3 regions of the Actinospica robiniae DSM 44927 genome follow, and region 1 is predicted to be linked to each of the others. Evidence: riboswitches for the same ligand, from Rfam matches in the RefSeq annotation. Region 1 holds a riboswitch; each other region holds the start of a gene.
The links. Region 1 has a riboswitch for ZMP and ZTP ahead of ACTRO_RS07690 (phosphoribosylaminoimidazolecarboxamide formyltransferase). Riboswitches for the same ligand answer to the same signal wherever they lie in the genome.
Positions count from the first base shown of each region.

Region 1 (7,318 bases):
GGCAGACCGTCTACGCGCACTTCCCCTCGCGCGACGCGCTCTCCCGGGCTCTGACCGACCGGGCCACCGACCGGGTCACCGCGGCGCTCGAAGCCGTCGACCTGAGCCGCGGCTCGGCGGCACAGGCGCTGCAGCGGCTGATCCAGATCAGCTGGGAGGCCTTCGAATCCGAACCCGCGCTGCTCGACGCCTCGAGACCGGCGCGCGACCCGCACGATGAACGGCAACGGCACGAACCGGTCTCCGCGCTGCTCCGCGAGCTCGTCGAGCGCGGGCAGCGCGAAGGCGACTTCGATCCCGCCCTGCCGACCAGCTGGATCATCGCCGCGACCATCGCACTCGGCCACGCCGCGGGAGAGGAAGTCCGCGCCGAGCGCCTCACCAGCTCCCAAGCCGGCACCGCGCTCCGACAAGCGCTACGACAAGGTTTTGCGGCGCCATCATCCCCCTGATCGCAACGCGCCGCGGCGTCACCCACGACGAGGCGCGCAGCCGCCGACGGTACGTCCGTTGCGCCACAAGGTAGATGACTTTAAGTCAGATCACGATCTACGGCTGGAGTACTTACCGCGGTCTTGCTGGAGATGCGGAATAGTCGCTGAGAGCTGGAACTCGAAAGCTGAAATTCGAGGACGCCGGACGGCCGAAGTCAATGCCGACGAGCGTCCTGCGCGCTACCGTCCTACGCGCGACCGGCGTTCTCCTTGATCGCGGCGGCGATGAGCGCGCGGGCGGCCCAGATGACCGTGTCCAGTTCGGCCTGCGGGTCGAGGCCGCGCACGTCGCGCAGGGCGATCTGCGCCTCCCAGCCGACCACCGCGCAGAGGGCTGAGATGAGGCGGTGATACGCCTCCTCGCCGAGGGTGGCGCGCAGTGGTTCGCAGGCCTGCTCCAGCCAGGCGATCCGGCGCGGGCTTCGCCGCGGCGCGGCGGCAGGTTGGGCGCCGCCGGCAGGCGGATCGACGGTCAGGCGGATCAGGCGCCGGCCGATCGGCAGCGAGTCGGGCTTCTGCTGGAACAGCGTCTTGACGAGTACCTCGATGCGGTCTCCGGCATCGTCCACGGCCGGGTCGGCCAGGGCCTTGTCGACCGCGGGCTCGTTGAGCGCGCCGAGAGCAGCGTCGAGCAGCAGTTGATCGAGGGTGGGGAAGTACAGGTAGACCGTGCGCCGCGACACGTCGGCCGCGGCCGCGATCTCGTCGATGGACGGCGCGGCACCCTCGGCGCTGAGGCGGATCGCCGCGTCCACGATCGCTTTGCGGGTGCGCCGGCGCTGGGCCTCGCGCCCGCCGCGGCGCGCCGGATCTTCAGAGGTGGTGGTCGTCATCGTGTTCTCCTGCTCTCCAGTCCTCGCTGCGCGCCGAACGGCGGTTGACGGCCCTTCGGAATCCGCTTGACGGCCCTTCGGCACGAGCGTATACCTTTGTGCATTGGATGCACAGTAGTGCAGTGAATGCACGGTGCTGCAATATGACGCCGTGCCACGCAAGCGCTCCCCATGCATCACGTCTACGCCACGCATGCGCCCTCGAAGGAGACCCCATGAACCTCGCACTGTGGATCACCACCGGCCTGCTCGCCGTCGTGGCCCTGGTCGGCGGCGCCAGCAAGCTGTTCGTGCCCAAGGAGAAACTGGCCGCGACACGCGGCGGGGAATGGACCGCGAACGCCCGCCCGACCTTCATCACCGGCCTCGGCGCCCTGGAACTGCTCGCCGCGTTCGGGCTGATCCTGCCCGCCGTGCTGCACATCGCACCCGTGATGGTGCCGGTGACGGCGCTGTGCTGGGTGGCGCTGATGATCGGCGCGATGATCACGCACGGCCGACTCGGTCAACTCGCCCTCGTCGGAGTGAATCTCGCCTACCTCGCCCTCGCCGTGTTCATCGCGTGGGGCCGCCTGGGCCCGGCACACCTCGCCGGCTGATCGCATCCCCGTTCAAGCCCTCCGCGCCGACACCCGCGGCCGCAGCACATCCACATCCACATCCACAGCCAGCCCGACCACCTGAGGAGATCCGCCTTGCACGCACGGCTCAACCCCGTCGCCAGCCCGACCTTCAGCGAGTTCGCCAGACATCTGATCGCCGCCGACCGGTCCCTCGCGAACTCGACGTTGCCGCGCTCCGTCCAGGAGCTCGTCAAGCTGCGGGCGAGCCAGATCAACGGCTGCGGCTTCTGCACCGACATGCACGCCAAGGACGCGGTCCACGCCGGCGAGTCGTGGGAGCGGCTGAATCTCGTCGCCTCCTGGCGTGAGGCGACGGTCTTCACCGATGCGGAGCGTGCCGCGCTCGAACTGGCCGAGCAGGGCACCCGTGTCGCCGACGCCGCCGGCGGCGTCACCGACGCGGCCTGGGAGAACGCCGCCCTGCACTACGACGAGGAGCAACTCGCCGCACTCGTCGCCACCATCTCGCTCATCAACGCCTTCAACCGCGGCAACCTCATCATCCGGCAGCCGGCAGGCGGCTACCGGGCCGGCCGGCACGCCTGACTCCGGCCGGAATACCGGATGACGCCGTACGTCCGGGTGCGGCGAGATCATTGCGTACACGGAGAAGTAAGGGCCCTCAGGCTGCGCCGGGCCGCAGCCTCACCGGCGGGTGCATGACAGCTGAAGGACAACCGGCTCGACAGTCGGCAGAAAGATGGAGGAGATCATGGGTGGGACCGACGACTTTCGCGAGAGCGGCTTGAAGTTCCCCGAGGGGTTCGTGTTCGGCGCCGCGACCTCTGCCTACCAGATCGAGGGCGCCGCCACCGAGGACGGACGCGGACCGAGCATCTGGGACACCTTCAGCCACGCTCCGGGCAACGTCGAGAACGGCGACACCGGTGACGTCGCAGTCGACTTCTATCACCGCGTCGAGGAAGACCTCGACCTCATCAAGAGCCTGAGCCTGTCCGCCTACCGTCTGTCCATCGCGTGGCCGCGCGTCATCCCCGCCGGGACCGGCGAGGTCAACGAAGCCGGCCTCGCGTTCTACGAGAAGGTCGTCGACGGCCTGATCGCACGCGGCATCGAGCCCGTCGTGACGCTGTATCACTGGGACCTTCCGCAACCGCTCGAGGACCGTGGCGGCTGGACCAATCGTGAGACGAGCTACGCCTTCGCCGAGTACGCGCGAGTCGTGGGCGAGCGCCTCGGTGACCGGGTCGCGGTGTGGACCACGCTCAACGAGCCTTGGTGCTCGGCCTACCTCGGATACGCGAGCGGCGAACACGCCCCCGGCCGCCGCAACGAAGCCGACTCGTTCCGGGCCGTGCATCATCTGAACCTCGGACACGGCCTGGCACTCATCGAACTGCGGAAGGTCGTCACACGGCCGGACGCCACGTTCTCGGTCACCCACTGCCTGGCGATGGCCTACGCCGCCGATCCCGCCAACCCCGAGGACGTCGATGCCAAGCGCCAGATCGAGACGATGCAGAACCGGGCTTTCACGGACCCGCAGCTGCGCGGCTTCTACCCGGCCGATCTATTCGAGGACACCAAGCACATCACGGACTGGTCGTTCGTGCAGGACGGGGACCTCGAGCTGATCCACCAGCCCATCGACGTGCTGGGCGTCAACTACTACTGCACCGGCACCGCGCAGCGCAGTTCCGAGCACTCGACCGAGGGAACCGCATACCCGGGCGCGACGCGTGTCCAGCCCGTCGAACAGCCGGGGCCGCGCACGGACACGGGCTGGAACATCGCGCCGCAGGGTCTCTATGACCTGCTCGTCGCAACGCACGAGGCGTACCCCGAATACGAGATCGTGGTCACGGAGAACGGCGCGGCGTACCGCGACCACGTCGTCGACGAGGACGGCGTCAAGCGCGTGCACGACCCCGAACGCGTCGACTACCTCCTGCGCCACTTCGTGGCGGCGCACCGCGCGATCGAGGCCGGAGTGCCGCTGACCGGGTACTTCGTGTGGTCGCTGATGGACAACTTCGAGTGGGCCTTCGGCTACTCCAAGCGGTTCGGCATCGTCTACGTCGATTACGAGACCCAGGAACGCACCCGGAAGGACAGCGCGCTCTGGTACACGAAGCTCGCCGAAACGGGTGTCATCCCGGCGGATCAGTAGGCTGCCTGACTCGTCGCCTCCCGGGCGTATGCCGAAGTATCCGGGCGCCGGGCGCGCGGAACCGATAAGGTTGCGTGCAGCTGCGACTGGCGAGGGTGGAGTGACCACCGGGAAGCGGCTTGGATCCGATGCGAGCGTCGACCGCCTGGGCGCTTCCGTCAGCGATGCCGCTGAGGAGGCCAGGGTTATGGAACTGCGCTATGGCATGAACCCGCACCAGGGCGCGGCGGAGGCCGCGCCGGTCTCGCAAGGCCGATGGCCGTTGCGTGTGCTCAACGGGAACCCCTCGCTCATCAACATGCTCGACGCGCTCAACGGATGGCAATTGGTCCGCGAGGCGCGCCGAGTCCTGGGCCGGGAAGTCGCCACCTCGTTCAAACACGTCTCGCCCGCCGGGGCGGCGACTTCCGGCCCCGTCGAGGACGACATCGCCGAACTCTACGGCGTGTCCGCGGCGGACCTGAGCGCCGTGGCCGGCGCCTATCTGCGTGCCCGCGACGCGGATCCGAAATCGTCGTACGGAGACCTCGCCGCCGTCTCGGAGCCGGTGGACGAGGCGCTGGCCGAGGTCCTCAGCGGGCTGGTGTGCGACGGGATCATCGCGCCCGGATACGCGCCGGGCACGGTCGCGAAGCTGAGCCGTAAGAAGGACGGCCGGTTCCTCGTGATGGAGGCCGACGCGGGCTACAGCCCGCCACCACGCGAGACGCGCGAGGTGTTCGGGCTTCGTCTGACTCAGGACCGCGACACGGCACCGGTGACGGCCGACGTACTCACCCGCGCCGTGGACGGGCAGCAGTTGCCACCCCGGGCCGTCGCCGATCTCTTGCTCGGGCTGGTCGTCCTGCGCTATACCCAGTCCAACTCCGTTTGCTACGTACGAGACGGGGTGACGATCGGCATCGGCGCGGGGCAGCAGTCCCGCGTCGACTGCACCAGGCTCGCCGGCGCCAAGGCGGACACGTGGTGGCTGCGGCGCCACCCGTCCGTTCGCGCTATGGCCTTCCGTCCCGAAATCCGCCGCCAGGAGCGGATCAACTGGCAGATCCGCTTCATCGAAGGCGGGCTGACTGGCGAGGAGGCGACCCGCTTCGCCGAGGCCCTGTCCGTGCCCGCCGAGGCACTCACCGCCGACGCGCACTCGCGGTGGATCGCAGGTCTCGACGGCGTCGCCCTCGCCTCCGACGGTGCCCTGCCCTTCCGCGACAACGTCGACCATGCCCGACGCCACGGCGTGCGCTACATCGCCGAACCCGGCGGATCCACCCGCTCCTCCGAAGTCGAACAGGCCTGCCGCGAACACGACATCGTCCTCGCCCGCACCGGCCTGCGCCTGTTCCACCACTGAGCGCCGCGGGCCGGCCCTTTGAAATCACCCCCACGACCTACGCTCAGAAAACACCGGGACTCCCGCAGATGTAGGCACTACCGGTCAGGCTGCGCCGACCGGCAACCCACGACAACTTGCGAGCGAGGCCCGGCCTCACAAACCGGCACCTACATACCGTCTAGGTCGACGATAACGAGGGAGCGCGTCTGGTGTGGCCCGCGTGGCAGAGCTGGGCAGGGCTGGCATGGATATGCCGGCGTACAGTCAGGGGTCTTCTGACTGTACCCGGCCCTGTAGGGTCTAGCGCCTCGCCAGCGGCACCGCGATCCACATGAACGTCCTCGCCGTCGTCTCCGATCGCGTGAACTCTTGATCGTGATGATGAAGCCCGGCCCTAGTATTCCAGCCGGACTTTGACTGTTTCGGCTGGTCAGAAGCTGTGTGTTGAGTCTGGCGCGGGGCTTTGCCGGCACCTGGGTACCGCGCAGCGCCGCCGGTGGTGACAGGCACGCGCGACCGGATTGACCGGCGCGTATGCTGCGGCAGGCTTCGGGCCCAGCGTGGCCGTGTTTCCGTCGCACCCCTGCCCGTCACCGCGGGATCGCCCTGGCGTGATCAGGGAGATGCCCCTATCGTCTTCGTCAAGCCGGCGAGTGTTCAGTGGCGATTTCTGGATCAGTGCCCGCGTGGGCGTGGATCCAGCCTGCGGGCGCGCTGCTGGAGCGGGCTGCCACGCAGGCGTGGCAGCCGGGTCCGTATGTGGATGTTGCGAGAGTTCGGCTCAGGCGTCCGCGGAAGCGTGGGGCGGCGTTCCGTCGGCGTCCAGGCTACGATCCGGGTCTTGCCGTGGAACGATCCTCTGGCGGTCTTGATTCCAACGGTGTTGTTGACGACCTCGCCGACGCCTACGCCCGCCGGCCCCGACCGCCGCCGACGGCGTCGTACGAGGGCTGCTGAGGACACCAGTTCGTCGTTCGGCCGGTCGCTCGACACTCGCCGATCCCGTTCCGGGCGTCGGTGAACGTCAGAAGACTGTCGAAGGAGGGCGTGGCGGAACGAATCGACTTCTGGCTAGTCTTTCTTGTTATTGGCCTACCTCTGCTATATTCCCATTCCTTCGATCCGGTTGACCTTTGCTTCGAAAAGCCTGCGCCACGCGGCCTGCTCTGGTAACCTTCGTGATACTGCAACGTCGGCACACCTTTGAAGAAAAAGGTACTTCCAGTGTCCTCGGCAAATGGCGCATCTTTGATTGACCTGATTGTGCCCGGCACGGATGCCCGGAGCATCGGAGCGGCGACTGGCGCCGGCAGCGCTCTTCGGCCCGGCGCTACCGAGCTTCCGCGCGACCTACACGCACCGACGCACGGCTTCGCCGAGAACGCCCGCGGTAGTCAACGCGCCGGAGCGGTTGTCTGCACGGCGATCCCGTCGACCGAGTCGGCCACCCCATGAGAAGGGAACGGCTGCGCCGGGACCCGGTGCTGTACGAGGTTTACCTGAGGTCCTTCGCCGACAGTAACGGCGACGGTATCGGTGACCTCGCCGGGCTGACCTCCCGTCTCGACCATCTCGTCGATCTCGGCGTGGACGGCCTCTGGCTTACGCCTGTGTTCCGTTCGCCGCAGTTCGACTTCGGCTACGACGTCTCCGACTATCTCGACATTCACGTCGAGTACGGTTCGATGCCGGATATGGATGCGTTGATCGACGCGGCACATACGCGTGGTCTCGCGGTTATTCTGGACGTAATCATCGGGCATACCTCAATCGAGCACTTCTGGTTCCGTGAGCACCCCGACCGGTATATCTGGGCGGACCAGATCCCGAACAACTGGCTGTCCGTCTTCGGTGGATCGGCCTGGCGGCACGATGAGGAGGCCGGCCGCTACTACTATCATCGGTTC
Region 1 covers NZ_KI632511.1:1,772,785-1,780,102, forward strand. Annotated here, with positions in the region: gene ACTRO_RS07665 (TetR/AcrR family transcriptional regulator) at 1-452, shown strand, start outside; gene ACTRO_RS07670 (TetR/AcrR family transcriptional regulator) at 683-1,327, opposite strand; gene ACTRO_RS07675 (DoxX family protein) at 1,543-1,926, shown strand; gene ACTRO_RS07680 (carboxymuconolactone decarboxylase family protein) at 2,023-2,496, shown strand; gene ACTRO_RS07685 (GH1 family beta-glucosidase) at 2,663-4,081, shown strand; ZMP/ZTP riboswitch at 4,154-4,239, shown strand; gene ACTRO_RS07690 (phosphoribosylaminoimidazolecarboxamide formyltransferase) at 4,269-5,429, shown strand; gene ACTRO_RS07695 (alpha-amylase family glycosyl hydrolase) at 6,863-7,318, shown strand, end outside.

Region 2 (7,318 bases), 5.7 Mb from region 1:
CGGCCGAGTTCGAGGTGGCCGAGGCGCACCAGGGCGCGCCGGGCCTGATCCACGGCGGGCTGCTGACGGCCGCCTTCGACGAGGTCATGGGCTCGGTCAGCTGGATGCTGCGGGTGCCCGCGGTCACCGGGCGGCTGGAGACCGACTTCCTCAAGCCGGTGCCGGTCGGCCGGATCGTGCACCTGCGGGCCTGGTGCGTGGGGCAGGCCGGGCGCAAGTTCTACTACCGGGCCGAGGCCCGGCTCGACGGCGCCGAGGGCCTGCTCGTGGCCCGGGCGGCGGCGCTGTTCGTCGCCGTGAAGCTCGAGCACTTCGTCACCCACGGCCGCCCGGACGAGGTCCAGGCCGTGCTCGAGGACCCGCACCGCTACCGTTCGTTGCAGGCTTTCGAGCTCAACCCCTGACCGTCTCGGCCGCCGCTCGCGCCGCCGCCCCGCCCCGAGCGCGCGGACGGAGTAGGGTGCGGGCGTGAATGCCGCACAGCCCTTGACGGTCCCGGACACGGCCGGCCGGGTCGAGATCCTCATCCACCGGCTCGATCCGGACCTCCCGGCACCCTCCTACGCGCTGCCCGGCGACGCCGGCGCCGACCTGCGCAGCGCGGTGGACGTCGAGCTGGCGCCGGGCGAGCGGGCCGTCGTGCCGACCGGCCTGGCCCTGGCCATACCCGAGGGCTTCGCCGCGTTCGTGCACCCCCGGTCCGGGCTGGCCGCCCGTTACGGGGTTTCCCTGGTCAACACCCCGGGCACCATCGACTCCGGCTATCGCGGCGAGATCAAGCTGATCATCGTGAACCTGGACCGGGCGCACCCGGTCAAGCTGCTCCGGGGCGACCGGGTGGCGCAGCTCGTGGTGCAGCGGGTGGAGCAGGCGCGTTTCGTGGAGGTGGCGCAGCTGCCGCCGAGCGAGCGCGGCCACGGCGGGCACGGGTCCACCGGCCGGTAGGGCGCGGGCCGTCCGCAGCGGGTAAAGCACCGCCGCGGGTTATAGTCCGGCTGTAGTGAAACGATCGGCGCGATGACTGTGCGGGACGCAGGCCGGCACACGAGATTCGAAACTGATGGGGAGATGTGACCGATGTTCCGACGTCGAGGCCGTGACGCGGCGGACGAGGCTGGGCTCGAGCCCGAGGACGAGGGCGAGGAGGCGCAGCAGGAGCAGGAGGCGCCGCGCCGCACGGCCGAGCCTCCCGCCGACCGGGCCGAGGGTCCCTGGGACGCCGCGGAACTGGACAACCCCATGGAGGGCCGGGTCGACCTCGGCGGCCTGCTCGTCCCGGCGGTGCCCGGGATGGAGGTGCGGCTCGAGGTCTCCGAGAAGCAGGAGGTGATGGCCATCACCGTGGTGCTCGGGCAGAGCGCCATCCAGCTGCAGGCCTTCGCCGCCCCCCGTACCGAGGGCATCTGGACCGACGTGCGCGACGAGATCGCGGTGGAGGTCACCAAGCAGGGCGGGGTCATCGACAAGGGCGTGGGCTCCTTCGGCCCGGAGCTGCGCGCGCGGGTCCCGGTCCGTCTGCCGGACGGCAACCAGGGCGTGCAGGTGGTGCGCTTCCTCGGCGCCGACGGCCCGCGCTGGTTCCTGCGCGCGGTGATCTCCGGCCAGGCCGCGGTGCAGGCCGAGGCGGCCGCGATGGTCGAGCAGGTGTTCCGCAACGTCGTGGTGGTGCGCGGCACCCAGGCCATGGCCCCGCGGGAGCCGATCCAGCTGCGCCTGCCCCCGCAGGCCCGCCCGACCGAGGACGCGGACCAGCCCGGCGCCGAGGCCGGCTCCCCGTACACCAGCAGCGACCTCAACCCGTTCCAGCGCGGCCCCGAGATCACCGAGATCCGTTGACCGCGCCGCGCCGCCGCGGGCCGGAGCACGGCCAGCGGCGCGGCGGCGGCCCCGCCCGCGTTCTTCCGCCGGGCGGGGGTGCGGAAGGTACGATGCCAGACATGTCAGCCGAAGCCGCCGCCGCGGCGCCGCAGCCCTCGACGCACGCGTCCGCCGACGCGGTCGCCTCCCCCTCGCCCGAGGCCGGGGAGGCGTCGCACGAGGAGCGCCTGGCCGCGTACCAGGCCTCCGTGTTCAAGGCCTTCGGCGGCCGCCGCGGCCTGGCCGAGGTCGGCCTGCCCAGCATCCTGTTCGTCGTGGTCTACGGCCTCTCGCGCAACCTGGGCGCGGCGATCTGGACCGCGGTGGCGGTGGCGGCCGTGCTCAGCGCGGTGCGCCTGGCCAAGCGCGACACCCTGCAGCACTCGCTCGGCGGCCTGGCCGGCGTGCTGGTGTGCGCCGCGGTCGCGCACTTCTCCGGTCAGGCCAAGGGCTTCTACCTGCCGGGCGTGCTGCTCAACATCGGCTACGCGATCGTGTTCTCGGTCAGCGCCCTGGTGCGCTGGCCGGCGGTCGGGGTGGTGCTCGGCCCGATCACCGGCGAGATGATGGCCTGGCGCGAGCAGCCGGCCAGGCTGCGCGCGTTCACCCTGGCCACCTGGCTGCTCGCGGCCATGTTCACGCTGCGGGTGTGCGTCGAGGTGCCGCTGTACCTGTCCAATCAGATCGACGCGCTGGGTGTGGCCAAGATCATCATGAGCTACCCGCTCTACCTCGCCGTCGTCTACGCCTGCTGGCAGATCATCCGGCGCGCCCCGCTGCCCGCCGTCAAGGCGGCCCACGCGGCCGGCCAGGGCGCCGCGGAGGACGCCGAGGGGTCGTAAGGCCCGGATCCGCCGCCGAGGCCGCCAGCGGCCGTCACAGAGCTCTGACAAACGACCGGCCCCGCCGCCCCCCGATCGAAGGGGGCGGCGGGGCCGGTCCGGCTCCGCGGCGCGGGCGCGGAGCCGTGCGTCAGTGCGTGGCCTCGGCGTTGAGCAGGTCCTCGAGCTGCTGCTCCCGGTCCGGCGCGGCCACGAACAGCAGCTCGTCGCCGCCCTCCAGCGGGTCGTCCGGGGTCGGCACGACCACCCGGCCGCCGCGCAGCACCGCCACCAGCGCCGTGTCGTCGGGCCAGTCCACCGCCCCGATGACGGTGCCGACCAGCGGCGCGTCGGCCGGCAGGGTCAGCTCCACCAGGTTCGCCTCGCCCTGGCTGAAGCGCAGCACCCGAACCAGGTCGCCGACCGAGACGGCCTCCTCGACCAGGGCCGACATCAGGCGCGGGGTGGAGACGGCCACGTCCACGCCCCAGGCCTCGTTGAACAGCCACTCGTTCTTCGGGTGGTTGACCCGCGACACCACCCGGGGCACGCCGTACTCGGTCTTCGCGAGCAGCGAGACGACCAGGTTGGCCTTGTCGTCCCCGGTGGCCGCGATGGCCACGTTGCACCGCTGCAGGCCGGCCTCGTCCAGCGAGGCGATCTCGCAGGCGTCGGCCAGCAGCCACTCCGCCCGGGGCAGCTCGTCCACCGCGATGCGGTGCGGCTCCTTGTCGATCAGGAGCACTTCGTGGCCGTTCTCCAGCAGCTCCACGGCGATGGAGCGGCCGACGTTGCCGGCTCCGGCGATCGCGACGCGCATCAGTGCTCGGGTCCCTTCGCGAAGATCTGCTCCACCTGCGACTGCTCGGCGGTGTTCAGCGCCACGTGCACCAGGTCGCCTTCCTGCAGCACGGTGTCGTTCTCGGGCAGTATGCCCTTGCCCAGCCGGGTGATCAGCGCCACCCGGGTGCCGGAGACCGACTCGAGCCGGGCCACCCGGTGGCCCACCCACGCCGGGCTCACGTGCACCTCGACCACCGCGACGGTGCCGGACGGGTCGCGCCAGTGCTCCTCGCCGCCGCCCGGGATCAGCCGGCGCAGCATCTGGTCCGCGGTCCAGCGCACAGTGGCCACCGTCGGGATGCCGAGCCGCTCGTAGATCTCGGCCCGGCGCGGGTCGTAGATGCGCGCGCAGACGTTCTCCACGCCGAAGGTCTCCCGGGCCACCCGGGCCGCGATGATGTTCGAGTTGTCGCCGGAGGAGACCGCGGCGAACGCGCCGGCGCCCTCGATCCCGGCCGCGATCAGAGTGTCCCGGTCGAAGCCGGTGCCGGTCACGCGACGACCGCGGAAGATTCCCCCGAGCCGGCGGAAGGCCTGCGGATCCTGGTCGATCACGGCGGCGCTGTGCCCCAGTTCCTCCATGCTCAGGGCCAGCGTGGAACCCACGCGGCCGCAGCCCATGATCACGATATGCACAGTGCCCGGTCTCCTCGAAGCTCGTCGATGGTGGCGAGGGCCGCGGCGCGTCCTCACGGTGACGTGTCTATCATCCGTCCGTCTTCAGGAACAGCGGCGGGTGCGGCCGCTCCCGCCGCGCACGCCCTACCCTTGAGTGTCACCCGCCGGAGCCCCGGCCATCCACGCGAGACAAGGAAACACCGTGCCGCGCAGCGCCTCCTCCCGCCCCTCCACCCGCGCCCACGCGCCCGCCGAGCGCCCCGACGCCGGGCCCTCGCTGGTCGGCGAGCGCTTCGAGGTGCGGGTCGGGCCGGTGGCGCACGGCGGCTTCTGCGTGGCCCGGCACGAGGGGCGCGCGGTGTTCGTGCGGCACGCGCTGCCGGGCGAGCACGTGGTGGTGGAGGTGACCGAGGGGCACGGGAACGACCGCTACCTGCGAGCGGACGCGGTCGAGGTGCTCGAGGCCTCCGCCGACCGGGTGCCCGCGCCGTGCCCGTACGCCGGGCCGGGCAAGTGCGGGGGCTGCGATTGGCAGCACGCGGCGCCCGAGGCGCAGCGGGCGCTGAAGGCGGCGGTGATCCGGGAGCAGTTGCAGCGGCTGGCCGGGATCGAGCGCAACGTCGTGGTCGAGCCCGCGCCGGGCGACGCGGACGGCCTCGGCTGGCGCACCCGGGTGCAGTTCGCCGTGGACGGGCAGGGCCGTGCCGGACTGCGCAAGAGCCGCTCGCACGACGTGGTGCCGGTCGAGCAGTGCCTGATCGCCGCGGACGGCGTCGAAGAAGTGGGGATCGAGCAGCGCGACTGGTCCGGGGTGGCCGGCGTCGAGGTGATCGCCTCCACCGGGTCCTCGGACCGGGCCGTGGTGGTCACACCGCTGCCCAAGCCGCTCGGCCGCATGCCCATCGTCGAGCTCGACGTGCCGGTCTCGGTGCTGCGCGGGGACGGCGAGGGCGGAGCCGCCCGGGTGCACGGCCGGGCCCAGGTGCGGGAGGTGGCCGCCGGGCGCACCTTCAAGATCAGCGGATCAGGGTTCTGGCAGGTGCACCCGGCCGCCGCGGACGTGCTGAGCCAGGCCGTGCTCGAGTACGTCGACGCCCGGCCCGGCGAGACCGCGATGGACCTGTACAGCGGCGTGGGCCTGTTCGCGGCCGGTCTGGCCGCGGCGGTCGGCCCGGACGGCGAGGTGGTCGCGGTGGAGTCCGACCGCGGCGCGGTGGCCGACGCGCGGACCAACCTGGCCGAGTTCGAGCACGTCGTGCTGGTCGAGGACCGGGTGGACAAGGCCATCTCCCAGGCGCCGGCCGGGTTCGAGGCCGAGGTCGTGGTGCTCGACCCGCCGCGGGCCGGCGCCGGGCGCAACGTGGTGGCCGGGATCGCCGGCCTGCGCCCGCGCGTGATCGCCTACGTGGCCTGCGACCCGGCCGCCCTGGCCCGGGATCTGGGCTACTTCGCCGAGCGCGGATACCGGCTGACCGGCCTGCGCGCCTTCGACCTGTTCCCGATGACCCACCACGTCGAGTGCGTGGCCAAGCTGGAACGGGCGTAAAGCGCTCGCCCGGTCCCGGTAGGATCCGTGGTGGAGGGCCGCGACTGGCGCCAACGAGGTGGAACCGACCACCGTGGAGCGGCCCGGATCATCAGCAGTGGGCACCGTGCGCCTGGGTGACCGCCGACGAGTCGACCCTGACCTGGAGGCACCGTGCACGAGCCCGCCCTGACCCACCTGGCCGCAGCCGACCCCGAGATCGCCCGGCTGGCCGAAGCCGAGGCGAAGCGCCAGTTCGAGAAGATCCGGCTGATCGCCTCGGAGAACTACGTCTCCACCGCCGTGCTCGAGGCCACCGGCACGGTCTTCACCAACAAGTACTCCGAGGGGTACGCCGGCAGGCGCTACTACGAGGGCCAGCAGGTCGTCGACCAGCTCGAGCGCCTGGCCATCGAGCGGGCCAAGAGCCTGTTCGGCGCCGAGCACGCGAACGTCCAGCCGTACTCGGGCTCGCCCGCCAACCTGGCGGTCTACCTGGCCTTCATGACCCCCGGCGACACCGTGCTCTCGATGGACCTGCCGATGGGCGGCCACCTGACCCACGGCTCCCCGGTCTCGGCCACCGGCAAGTGGTTCCGGCCCACCCACTACGGGGTGCGCCAGGAGACCGGCCGGGTCGACATGAACGACGTGCGCGAGATCGCGCTGCGCGAGCGGCCCAAGCTGATCATCGCGGGCGGCACGGCCATCCCGCGCACCATCGACTTCCCGGCCTTCGCCGAGATCGCCAAGGAGGTCGGCGCGATCCTGCTGGCCGACATGGCGCACATCGCCGGCCTGGTCGCGGGCGGCGCGCACCCGACCCCGGTGGGCTACGCCGACGTGATCTCCACCACCACGCACAAGACCCTGCGCGGCCCGCGCGGCGCCATGCTGCTGTCCACCGAGGAGCACGCCAAGGCGATCGACAAGGCGGTCTTCCCGGGCCTGCAGGGCGGCCCGCACAACCACACCACCGCCGGCATCGCGGTGGCGCTGGCCGAGGCGGCCCGGCCCTCGTTCCGCGACTACGCGGCCGGCATCGTGGCCAACGCCCAGGCCCTGGCGGCGGCCCTGCTCGAGCGCGGCTTCGACCTCGTCTCCGGCGGCACCGACAACCACCTGCTGCTGCTCGACCTGAGCAACAAGGAGGTCACCGGCAAGGTGGCGGCGAAGGCGCTGGACGTGGCCGGCATCGAGCTGAACTTCAACTCGGTGCCGTTCGACACCCGCCGTCCGTTCGACCCCTCCGGCCTGCGCCTCGGCGCCGCCGCGATCACCACCCGCGGCCTGGGCACCGAGCACATGCCGCAGCTCGCCGAGTGGATCGAGCGCGCGGTGCTCGCGGCCGGCCGCGGCCCGCTCGACGACGCCGAGGTGGCCAAGGAGCTCGACACCGTCGCCGGCGAGGTCCGCGACCTGCTCGAGGCGTTCCCGATGCCCGGGTACGCGCGCTGACGCGCTGACGGGCGGCGGCAGGGTACCCGTCGGCTGCCCGCCGCCCCGTGATGGTGAGTCCGCACGAGGCGAAAGCACCGAAAGCCCCCTCCGCGCTCTGAGCGGAGGGGGCTTTCGCGGTGCGTGGGCGGGGGTCAGCCCATGTGCGGGTACCGGTAGTCCGTCGGCGGGACGAACGTCTCCTTGATCGAGCGCG
Region 2 covers NZ_KI632511.1:7,448,743-7,456,060, forward strand. Annotated here, with positions in the region: gene ACTRO_RS32070 (PaaI family thioesterase) at 1-404, shown strand, start outside; gene dut (dUTP diphosphatase) at 469-945, shown strand; gene ACTRO_RS32080 (DUF3710 domain-containing protein) at 1,078-1,836, shown strand; gene ACTRO_RS32085 (DUF3159 domain-containing protein) at 1,938-2,699, shown strand; gene ACTRO_RS32090 (potassium channel family protein) at 2,830-3,498, opposite strand; gene ACTRO_RS32095 (potassium channel family protein) at 3,498-4,157, opposite strand; gene ACTRO_RS32100 (class I SAM-dependent RNA methyltransferase) at 4,342-5,685, shown strand; ZMP/ZTP riboswitch at 5,716-5,810, shown strand; gene ACTRO_RS32105 (serine hydroxymethyltransferase) at 5,839-7,122, shown strand; gene pruA (L-glutamate gamma-semialdehyde dehydrogenase) at 7,257-7,318, opposite strand, start outside.
Region 2: another riboswitch for ZMP and ZTP. It lies ahead of ACTRO_RS32105 (serine hydroxymethyltransferase); the one in region 1 lies ahead of ACTRO_RS07690 (phosphoribosylaminoimidazolecarboxamide formyltransferase).

Region 3 (7,318 bases), 8.1 Mb from region 1:
TTTTCGCCGCCCCCGACGACGTGCACCTCGAGCAGATAAGAGATCTTACGCGGAGTGCGGATCAGCAGTGGTGTATAGCCGGCAGCGAGCGGCAGACAGCGTCCGGAGAGCACCATCGCGTTGTCGGGCAGACAGATCGGCAGCCTCCCCTCGTTGTGCAGCCACCACTCTCGTCCGTCGAATGTCAGCACGCCATGCAGCCTGCTGATATACGGATCGCGCACTCCGATGGCGACCTGCACCGACGCGCGTCCCCGGCCGAAGCGTACGGCCGCGGTTCCGGGCGGCGCCGCGTAGCCGCCCTCGGCGGCCAGCACGAAGATCGCCCCCGGCGGCCCTTCGGGCACCGCGCTGCGCAGGCGCGTCGTGGCGGCCGGCAGAGCCCGCGGCTCGAAATCCTCGAACTCCAACGCTGTGCTCCTTTCCCGGCCGACCTCTTGAGCAGCCTAAGGAAGGGCAGCGGGGACGGGTCCCCGGTCGGGGCTCTCAGAACTCTTCGTCCTCGCCCAGCAGAGCGAGGTCGAGCGGGGTGAGGGTGGCCGAGCGCAACAGGGCACTGATGAGGTTGTGGTTCAGCGTGTTGCCGACCGGCTCGGGCATCTCGCCGCGCAGGATGTTCGGGATCGGCGCGCGGCCGGTGGCCAGGCGCTGGCGGACGGCGGCCACCACGTGCTCGACCGCGCGGGCGGTCCAGCGGCGTCCGCCGGGGGCGCGGCTGAGATCCGCGGCGGCCTGGCCCCAGGAGACCGGTTGCGGAGCCGGATCCTGGCGCAGGTAGCGCTGGCCGATCGCGACCAGGGCGAGCCGCTCGGTGTCGCTGAGCTCGTATTCGTCCGGCGAGCGGGTCGGGCTCTCCGGCCCGACCTCGGCGCCGGGCCGGGCCGGCCCGCTGACGTGCACCTCGACCAGGTACACGCGGTGCACCGGCGCGCCCACCAGCAGCGGGGTGCAGCCGGTCTTGAGCGGCAGCTCGTGGCCGCTGAGCACCATGGTCTCGTCCACCAGCCGGATCGGCAGCCGGCCGATGTTGCGCAGCCGCCACTGGTAGCCGTCGCACAGCAGCAGGCCCTGGCGGCGGCTGACGTAGGGGTCGTCGACGCCGACGGCGAGGTGTACGTCGTCCCCGCCGCGGCCGAACAGGACCTCGCACTGCGGGCCGAGCTTCTTCTGGTACCGCCGCTCCTCGGCCACCACGAGGATCGTCCCGGCCGGCGTCGCCCCGCCGAATCCCTCGAACCCCATTTCGCTCTCCCTCGGGTTCCTTTGCGGCATCTCGCGCCCACGCTAACGCGCGCGAGGCGGGACCGGTCCCTGGCCGCGGCTGCTGCACTGGTCACGATATCGCCGACGGGAGGGGACGGACATCTGCGGTGTCTGCGACGATGTTTCGGTGCTTCCTGATCCCGCGCCCCGAAATACGAACACTGCCACGGTCATACTGGCGGTGCTGCACGGCGGGACCGGACGCAGCGAGTACGTGTTCGACGAACGTTCGACCTGCCTGATCGGCCGGGGCGAGGACTGCGAGCCGCGGCTGCCGAACGACGACACCCACAAGTCGGTCTCCCGGCACCACTGCCTGCTCGACATCAACCCGCCGGACGTGCGCGTGCGGGATCTCGGCAGCCGCAACGGCACCTTCGTCAACGGCCGGAAGATCGGCCAGCGCGAGGCGCACCACACCCCCGAGCAGGGCCGCGCGCTCGGCTTCCAGGAGCGGGACCTGGTCGACGGGGACGAATTGCGGCTGGGCAAGTCCGTCGCCTTCCGGATCGAGGTGAGCCTTCCGCCGCCCGAGGATCCGGCCACGGTCTTGACGATGATCCCGCCGGGCTGCTCGAAGTGCGGGCGCGAGATCACGCACGAGATCGGCACGAGGTTGGGCGAGTACGTCTGCGCGGACTGCCGGACGGAGCCGGACGCCGTACTCAGGCTGCTGATAGACCTGGCGCAGGACGGCGAGCGGGCGGAGCTCGCGCCGATCGCGCAGTACACGCTGCTTCGGGAACTCGGCCGGGGCGGAATGGGCGCGGTGTACCTGGCGCGGCACCAGCACACCGGGCACGAGGTCGCGCTCAAGCTCATGCTGCCGAAGGTGGCGGCGAACCCCAACGCCCGCAAGCGATTCCTGCGCGAGGTCGCGCTAACCAGGGTCCTGCGACACCCCAATATCGCCGCGCTCTACGAGGACGGGTTCGCCGACGGCGCGTTCTTCTTCACCACCGAATACTGCGCGGGTGGCAGTCTGGACCGGCTGCTGGAGTACCGCGGTGGGCGGCTGTCCGTAGACGAGGCGCTGCGCTACACCCTGGACGTCGCAGCCGGCCTCGAGTACGCGCACGGCCAGGGCGTGGTGCACCGCGATCTGAGCCCCTCGAACGTTCTGCTCGCCAACGGTCCGTGGACGTCGGGCGGCGGATCTGCCGGGTTCACGGCGAAAGTGGGCGACTTCGGCCTGGCCAAGGCCTTCGATCAAGCCGGGCTCAGTGGTCTGACACGCACCGGCACGACCGCCGGCAAGCCCTGGTACATGCCGAGGCAGCAGGTGGTGAACTTCCGGGACGTGCCGTTCGCGGTGGACGTCTGGGCGCTGGCGGCGTGCCTGTACAAGTGCCTGACCGGCGCGTACGTGCGGGACTTCGGAGTGCAGGACCACTGGCACGTGATCCTGCACTCCGCCCCGGTGCCGATCCGGCAGCGTGAGCCGAACGTGCCGGGCGCATTGGCCCAGGTGATCGACTACGCGCTGCAGGAGCAGCCTGCGATCGGTTTCGCGACGGCCCGCGAGTTCGCCGACGCGTTGCGCCGGGCTCGATCAGAGCTCTGATTAAAGCGACCGGCCGAGCTGCTGCGCGGCGGCGCGTACGGTCTGCTCGAGCAGCACGGCGATCGTCATCGGCCCGACGCCGCCAGGGACCGGGGTGATCAGCGATGCGCGGCGGGCGGCGGCCTCGAACTCGACGTCGCCGACATTGCCCGGGCTGTATCCGGCGTCGATCACGACCGCGCCGGACTTGACCCAGCCGCCGCGGATGAGCTCCGGCCGCCCTACCGCCGCCACCAGGACGTCCGCGGATCGGGTGATCTCGGGCAGGTCGACGGTACGTGAGTGGCAGTACGTCACCGTGGCGTCGCCGGCGAGCAGCAGCATGCCGATCGGCTTGCCGAGGATCGGGCTGCGGCCCACCACGACGGCGTGCCGGCCTGCGAGTTCGACCCCGTATTCACGCAGCAGCCGCATGACGCCGCCGGGGGTGCAGGATTGGAAGCCCGGCAGCCCGAAGCTCAACGCGGCGAAGGAGTGCAGGGTGACGCCGTCGACGTCCTTGGCAGGGTCGATGGCCTCGAACACGGCACGCTCGTCGACGGCGGCCGGCGCCGGGTGCTGGACCAGGATGCCGTGCACGTCCGGATCAGCTGACAGGGCACTGACGGCCTCGACCACCTCGGACGTGGTCGCGCTCTGCGGCAGCGCGACGTGGCGCGAGCGGATACCGGCCTTTGCACAGCGGTTCTGCTTCATCCGCACGTAGGTGGCCGAAGCCGGGTCGTCGCCGACCAGAACGGTGGCCAGACACGGCGTCACGCCGGTGTCGCGGGCGAGCGCGGCCGCGTCGCGGGTGGCGGCTTCGAGGATGCGGGCGGCGACGGCGGTGCCGTCCATGAGGCGGGCGGTGGAGGTGAGGGTCATCTCAGTGGCTTTTCCTGGGCTCGGCGCGGTCGCAGTGATCGCCCAGGCGCGCGGCAGGGCGGTGCTGAAACCCGCCGGGCCGCTCCCCGGTGGTAGCCCACCTCAGCGCCAGTCACGGCCCGCGCTCACGCTACCAAGGGCGACGGCGCGGATCGAGGGGATTTCGGTGGCCGACGCGCCGTCAGGCTTGTCAGGATCAACCTGACAAGCTAGCGTCAGCCGTGTCAGGGCGAGCCTGACACGCTGCCGAAGGAGAGCGACGATGACCCAGATTGACGAGGCCGAGCCGATCCGGTGCTCCTTCTGCTCCAAGCCGCACGCGGAGGTGGAGAAGGTCGTCGCCGGGCCGGGCGTCTACATCTGCAACGAGTGCGTGGGCCTGGCCGAGACGATCATCGCCGAGCACATGGGCCGGGCGTCCAGCCCGCGCATGCCGGAATGGGCCGACCTCACCGACGCGGAGATGCTCACCCGCCTGGCCCGGATGGCGCGCACGGCCCAGCAGGTGGAGGCCGGGCTGCGCGAGTGGGTCCAGGAACTGCGCCGCCGCGGGACGACCTGGGCGAAGATCGGCGAGTCGCTGGGGATCAGCCGGCAGTCGGCCTGGGAGCGATTCTCGGGCGAGGAGTGAGCGCGGCACCGGCCCGCAGAACCGGCCGGGTGGTCGATGATGGATCGTGGCCACAGTGAATCTGCGGAAGATGACAGAGATCGAATACGCGGCGGCGACGGAGCATCGCGAGGCCGAATCAGTACGAGTGCTGAGTAAGGTCATGCCGGAGGACCTCGCCGTGGAGCGGGTCCGCCGCGGCACGGCCAGATTCCTCCCCGACGGCCTCGACACCGCCGACCACTACCTCCTGACGGCGGAGAACGAAGCCGGTGAGGCCGTCGGCAACACCTGGATCGGCCCGGACCCCAGCAACGCGAGCGCAGCCTGGGTATACGACCTCAACGTCTTCACGCCCTTCCGGCGCCGCGGCTACGGAACCGCCATCCTCACGGCCGCGGAGGCGTTTCGCCGCCGGCGAGGGCCGAACGGCGTTGGGCCTGAGCGTCGACGGCGACAACGAGGCAGCGATCGCGCTGTATCGCGGTCGAGGGTTCGCCGTGACGTCCATGTCCATGCGGAAGAAGATCCAGGCGACGACGTGACCGGACTGGAGACCGCTATGTCGACAAATGAACATGACCCTATTACTCGAGACCTGATGCACACCTTCGAGGACATCCGTTCCCGCACGTTCGCACGGCTCGAGGGCATGACAGACGCCGAATACCTGTGGCAGCCCGTCCCGGATTGCGTGACCGTGCGCGCCCACTCCGACGGCGTGGTCCGCGCCGACCCTTGCCCGCCGGACTCCGCGGACCCGTCGCCCTTCACCACGATCGCGTGGCGCATGTGGCATATCGGCGCCGACTGCCTGCGCCATTACCGGGCGTTCTTCGAGGACACAGACCTCACCGACGTAAACGTCTGGCCCGGCACGGCGGACGAGGCCGTCCAGGCACTCGCCGACGACTGGGCAAACTTCGAATCCCGCCTCGCGGCCCTCGGCGACAAGCGCCTGCTCGAGCCCATGGGCCCGCGCGCCAAGGCGTTCGCCGAGAAGACCTACCTGCAGCTCGCGCTGTTCGCGCTCGACGAAGCCGCCCACCACGCCGCCGAACTCGGCGTTTTGCGCGACCTCTACGTCCACGGCTTCAAGACGGCTGCCTAGAGCGATTTGATGATCGGCTGAGTGTTGCTGGGAGGTGGTGGTCGGTCGGGTCGGGTGGTTGTTTGGGTGGGGGCGGCCGCTTCGCTTCGCCCGGTTCTTCTGTCCACCCACCCACCCGTTGCGTTGGCGGGGCGAGCTGCGGTTTCAAGACGAAAGTCGCCGCTGGCGGGCCCTTCCTCGGAGAGAGATGCCGGGCTTCGTGGGTGCCGGCGTTGGTGGGACGGGGTGACGTTGGGGGTGGTGGGGTGCCGGGGGTGAGTCTGAGCTGCGCTCGGGCCGAGTCCCGCCCGTGGCCCGGTCGCGCTTGATGCACGATCATGCATCGCCGTTCCGAGCTGCGCTTTTCTTCTCTACCCCTTTCAATGCCGGGAGAGCGCGCCCGAGTTCCCCGGAAATCTTCATGATTTTCGCTTATCCGGCATATACCGTATAAACGACTTTTGTCAGTGCTAGCAGCTAGCATGGAGTCGTACAGGGATCGGGGCTTGTGACGGGAGGGGCGGTGGACGCGGTGGCTGGGCAGATGGCGGCGGGGGCGTGGCCGAGAACGGTGCAGGAATTGTCCTCGTCGTGCGACCGAGCTACGCGATCGTGCGCGGTGCGTGGGCTCCGGGCCGATCGGACCAGGGTGATGCAGAAGCCTTCCGTATCGGGCACGGCCGGGCCTGCGGGATTGTGCCGCGAGATCCGGGATCGGGCTCGATCGCGCCGAGGCCATGCAGGATCTGACATCAAGCGCGACCCGAGCACGCCGACGCTTCGGGCGGATCGATGATTGGGATGGCCGGGTCTAGGTGATGCAGAATCCTTCCGCACCAAGCGCGACCAGGCCACGGGCCGGGACTCGGCCCGAGCGCAGCTCGCACCACTCCCCCAGGGGGTGGGTTCTCTCCTCGGTCGGGCAGGCGAAGCCCGATCAGGGTTCTGCCGGGAGGTCAAGCGGCGCCATGCAAGATCCAGCATCAGCGCAAACCACCGCCGCTTGACCTCCCGGCAGGTTCCTGATTGCCTCCGGGGAACCGACCGAGGAGAGAGCCCACCCCCGACACCCCACCATCCCGAACCCCAACCCGCCCCACCAACGCCAGCACCCACGCAACCCCGGCATCTCTCTCCGAGGGAAGGGTCCGCGCCGGAGGCGAGATCTTGAAACCCCAACCCGCCTCGCCAACGCAACGGGTGGGCGGGTGGTCAGAAGAACCAGGCGACGCGAAGCGCCCGCCCACACCCTGACCCGACATGTCATCCCACACCCCACCAGCGCTCAGTCGATCATCAAATCGCAACAAAGAGCGGTTTTCGGCACTAGTCCAGCGCCAACCGGTCAGCCAGCTTGGTTTTCGCCGCCGCCCACTCGGATCGGTGCATCGCATAGACGAGCAGGTCGCGCCGGGACCCGTCGAGCTTGACCGGCGCCCCGTCCCTGTGCTCCTGGAGTTGGGCTCCGATGCGTGCGAGCGCCGCCTGGGAGCGCGTATTGCCCACGTCGACGCGCCAAAGCACTTTCGCGAAGCCGAGAGTCTCGAACGCGTGCGTCATCGTCAACAGCTTGGTCTCGGTGTTCGCAGCAGTGCGCCACCAGCGTCGGCCGAACCAGGTGCCGCCGATCTCCACGCGCCCCTCCGCCACGTGCCAGCTATGCAGATTCGTCGTTCCGATCGCCGTGCCCTGTGCGCATTCGAATACTGTGAAAGCAATGCGCCGGCCCGCGCCGACTTCCCGCAACCGCTTCGCCACGATCGCAGCGAGCTCCTCTTCACTGACCGGCGTCGGCGCACTCAAATAGCGCCAAACCTCCTCGTCTCCGCCACCGGCCTGGAAGAGGGCTGGGACGTGGTCGAGGGCCAGCGGCTCGAGCCGCACGTGGCGCCCCTCGAGCACGATCGGCACCAGCGTCGCAGGCATG
Region 3 covers NZ_KI632511.1:9,866,173-9,873,490, reverse strand. Annotated here, with positions in the region: gene ACTRO_RS42315 (FHA domain-containing protein) at 1-410, opposite strand, end outside; gene ACTRO_RS42310 (FHA domain-containing protein) at 487-1,242, opposite strand; gene ACTRO_RS42305 (protein kinase domain-containing protein) at 1,391-2,827, shown strand; gene ACTRO_RS42300 (bifunctional 5,10-methylenetetrahydrofolate dehydrogenase/5,10-methenyltetrahydrofolate cyclohydrolase) at 2,828-3,691, opposite strand; ZMP/ZTP riboswitch at 3,725-3,817, opposite strand; gene ACTRO_RS42295 (ClpX C4-type zinc finger protein) at 3,954-4,322, shown strand; gene ACTRO_RS50160 (GNAT family N-acetyltransferase) at 4,393-5,412, shown strand; gene ACTRO_RS42285 (GNAT family N-acetyltransferase) at 6,718-7,317, opposite strand.
Region 3: another riboswitch for ZMP and ZTP. It lies ahead of ACTRO_RS42300 (bifunctional 5,10-methylenetetrahydrofolate dehydrogenase/5,10-methenyltetrahydrofolate cyclohydrolase); the one in region 1 lies ahead of ACTRO_RS07690 (phosphoribosylaminoimidazolecarboxamide formyltransferase).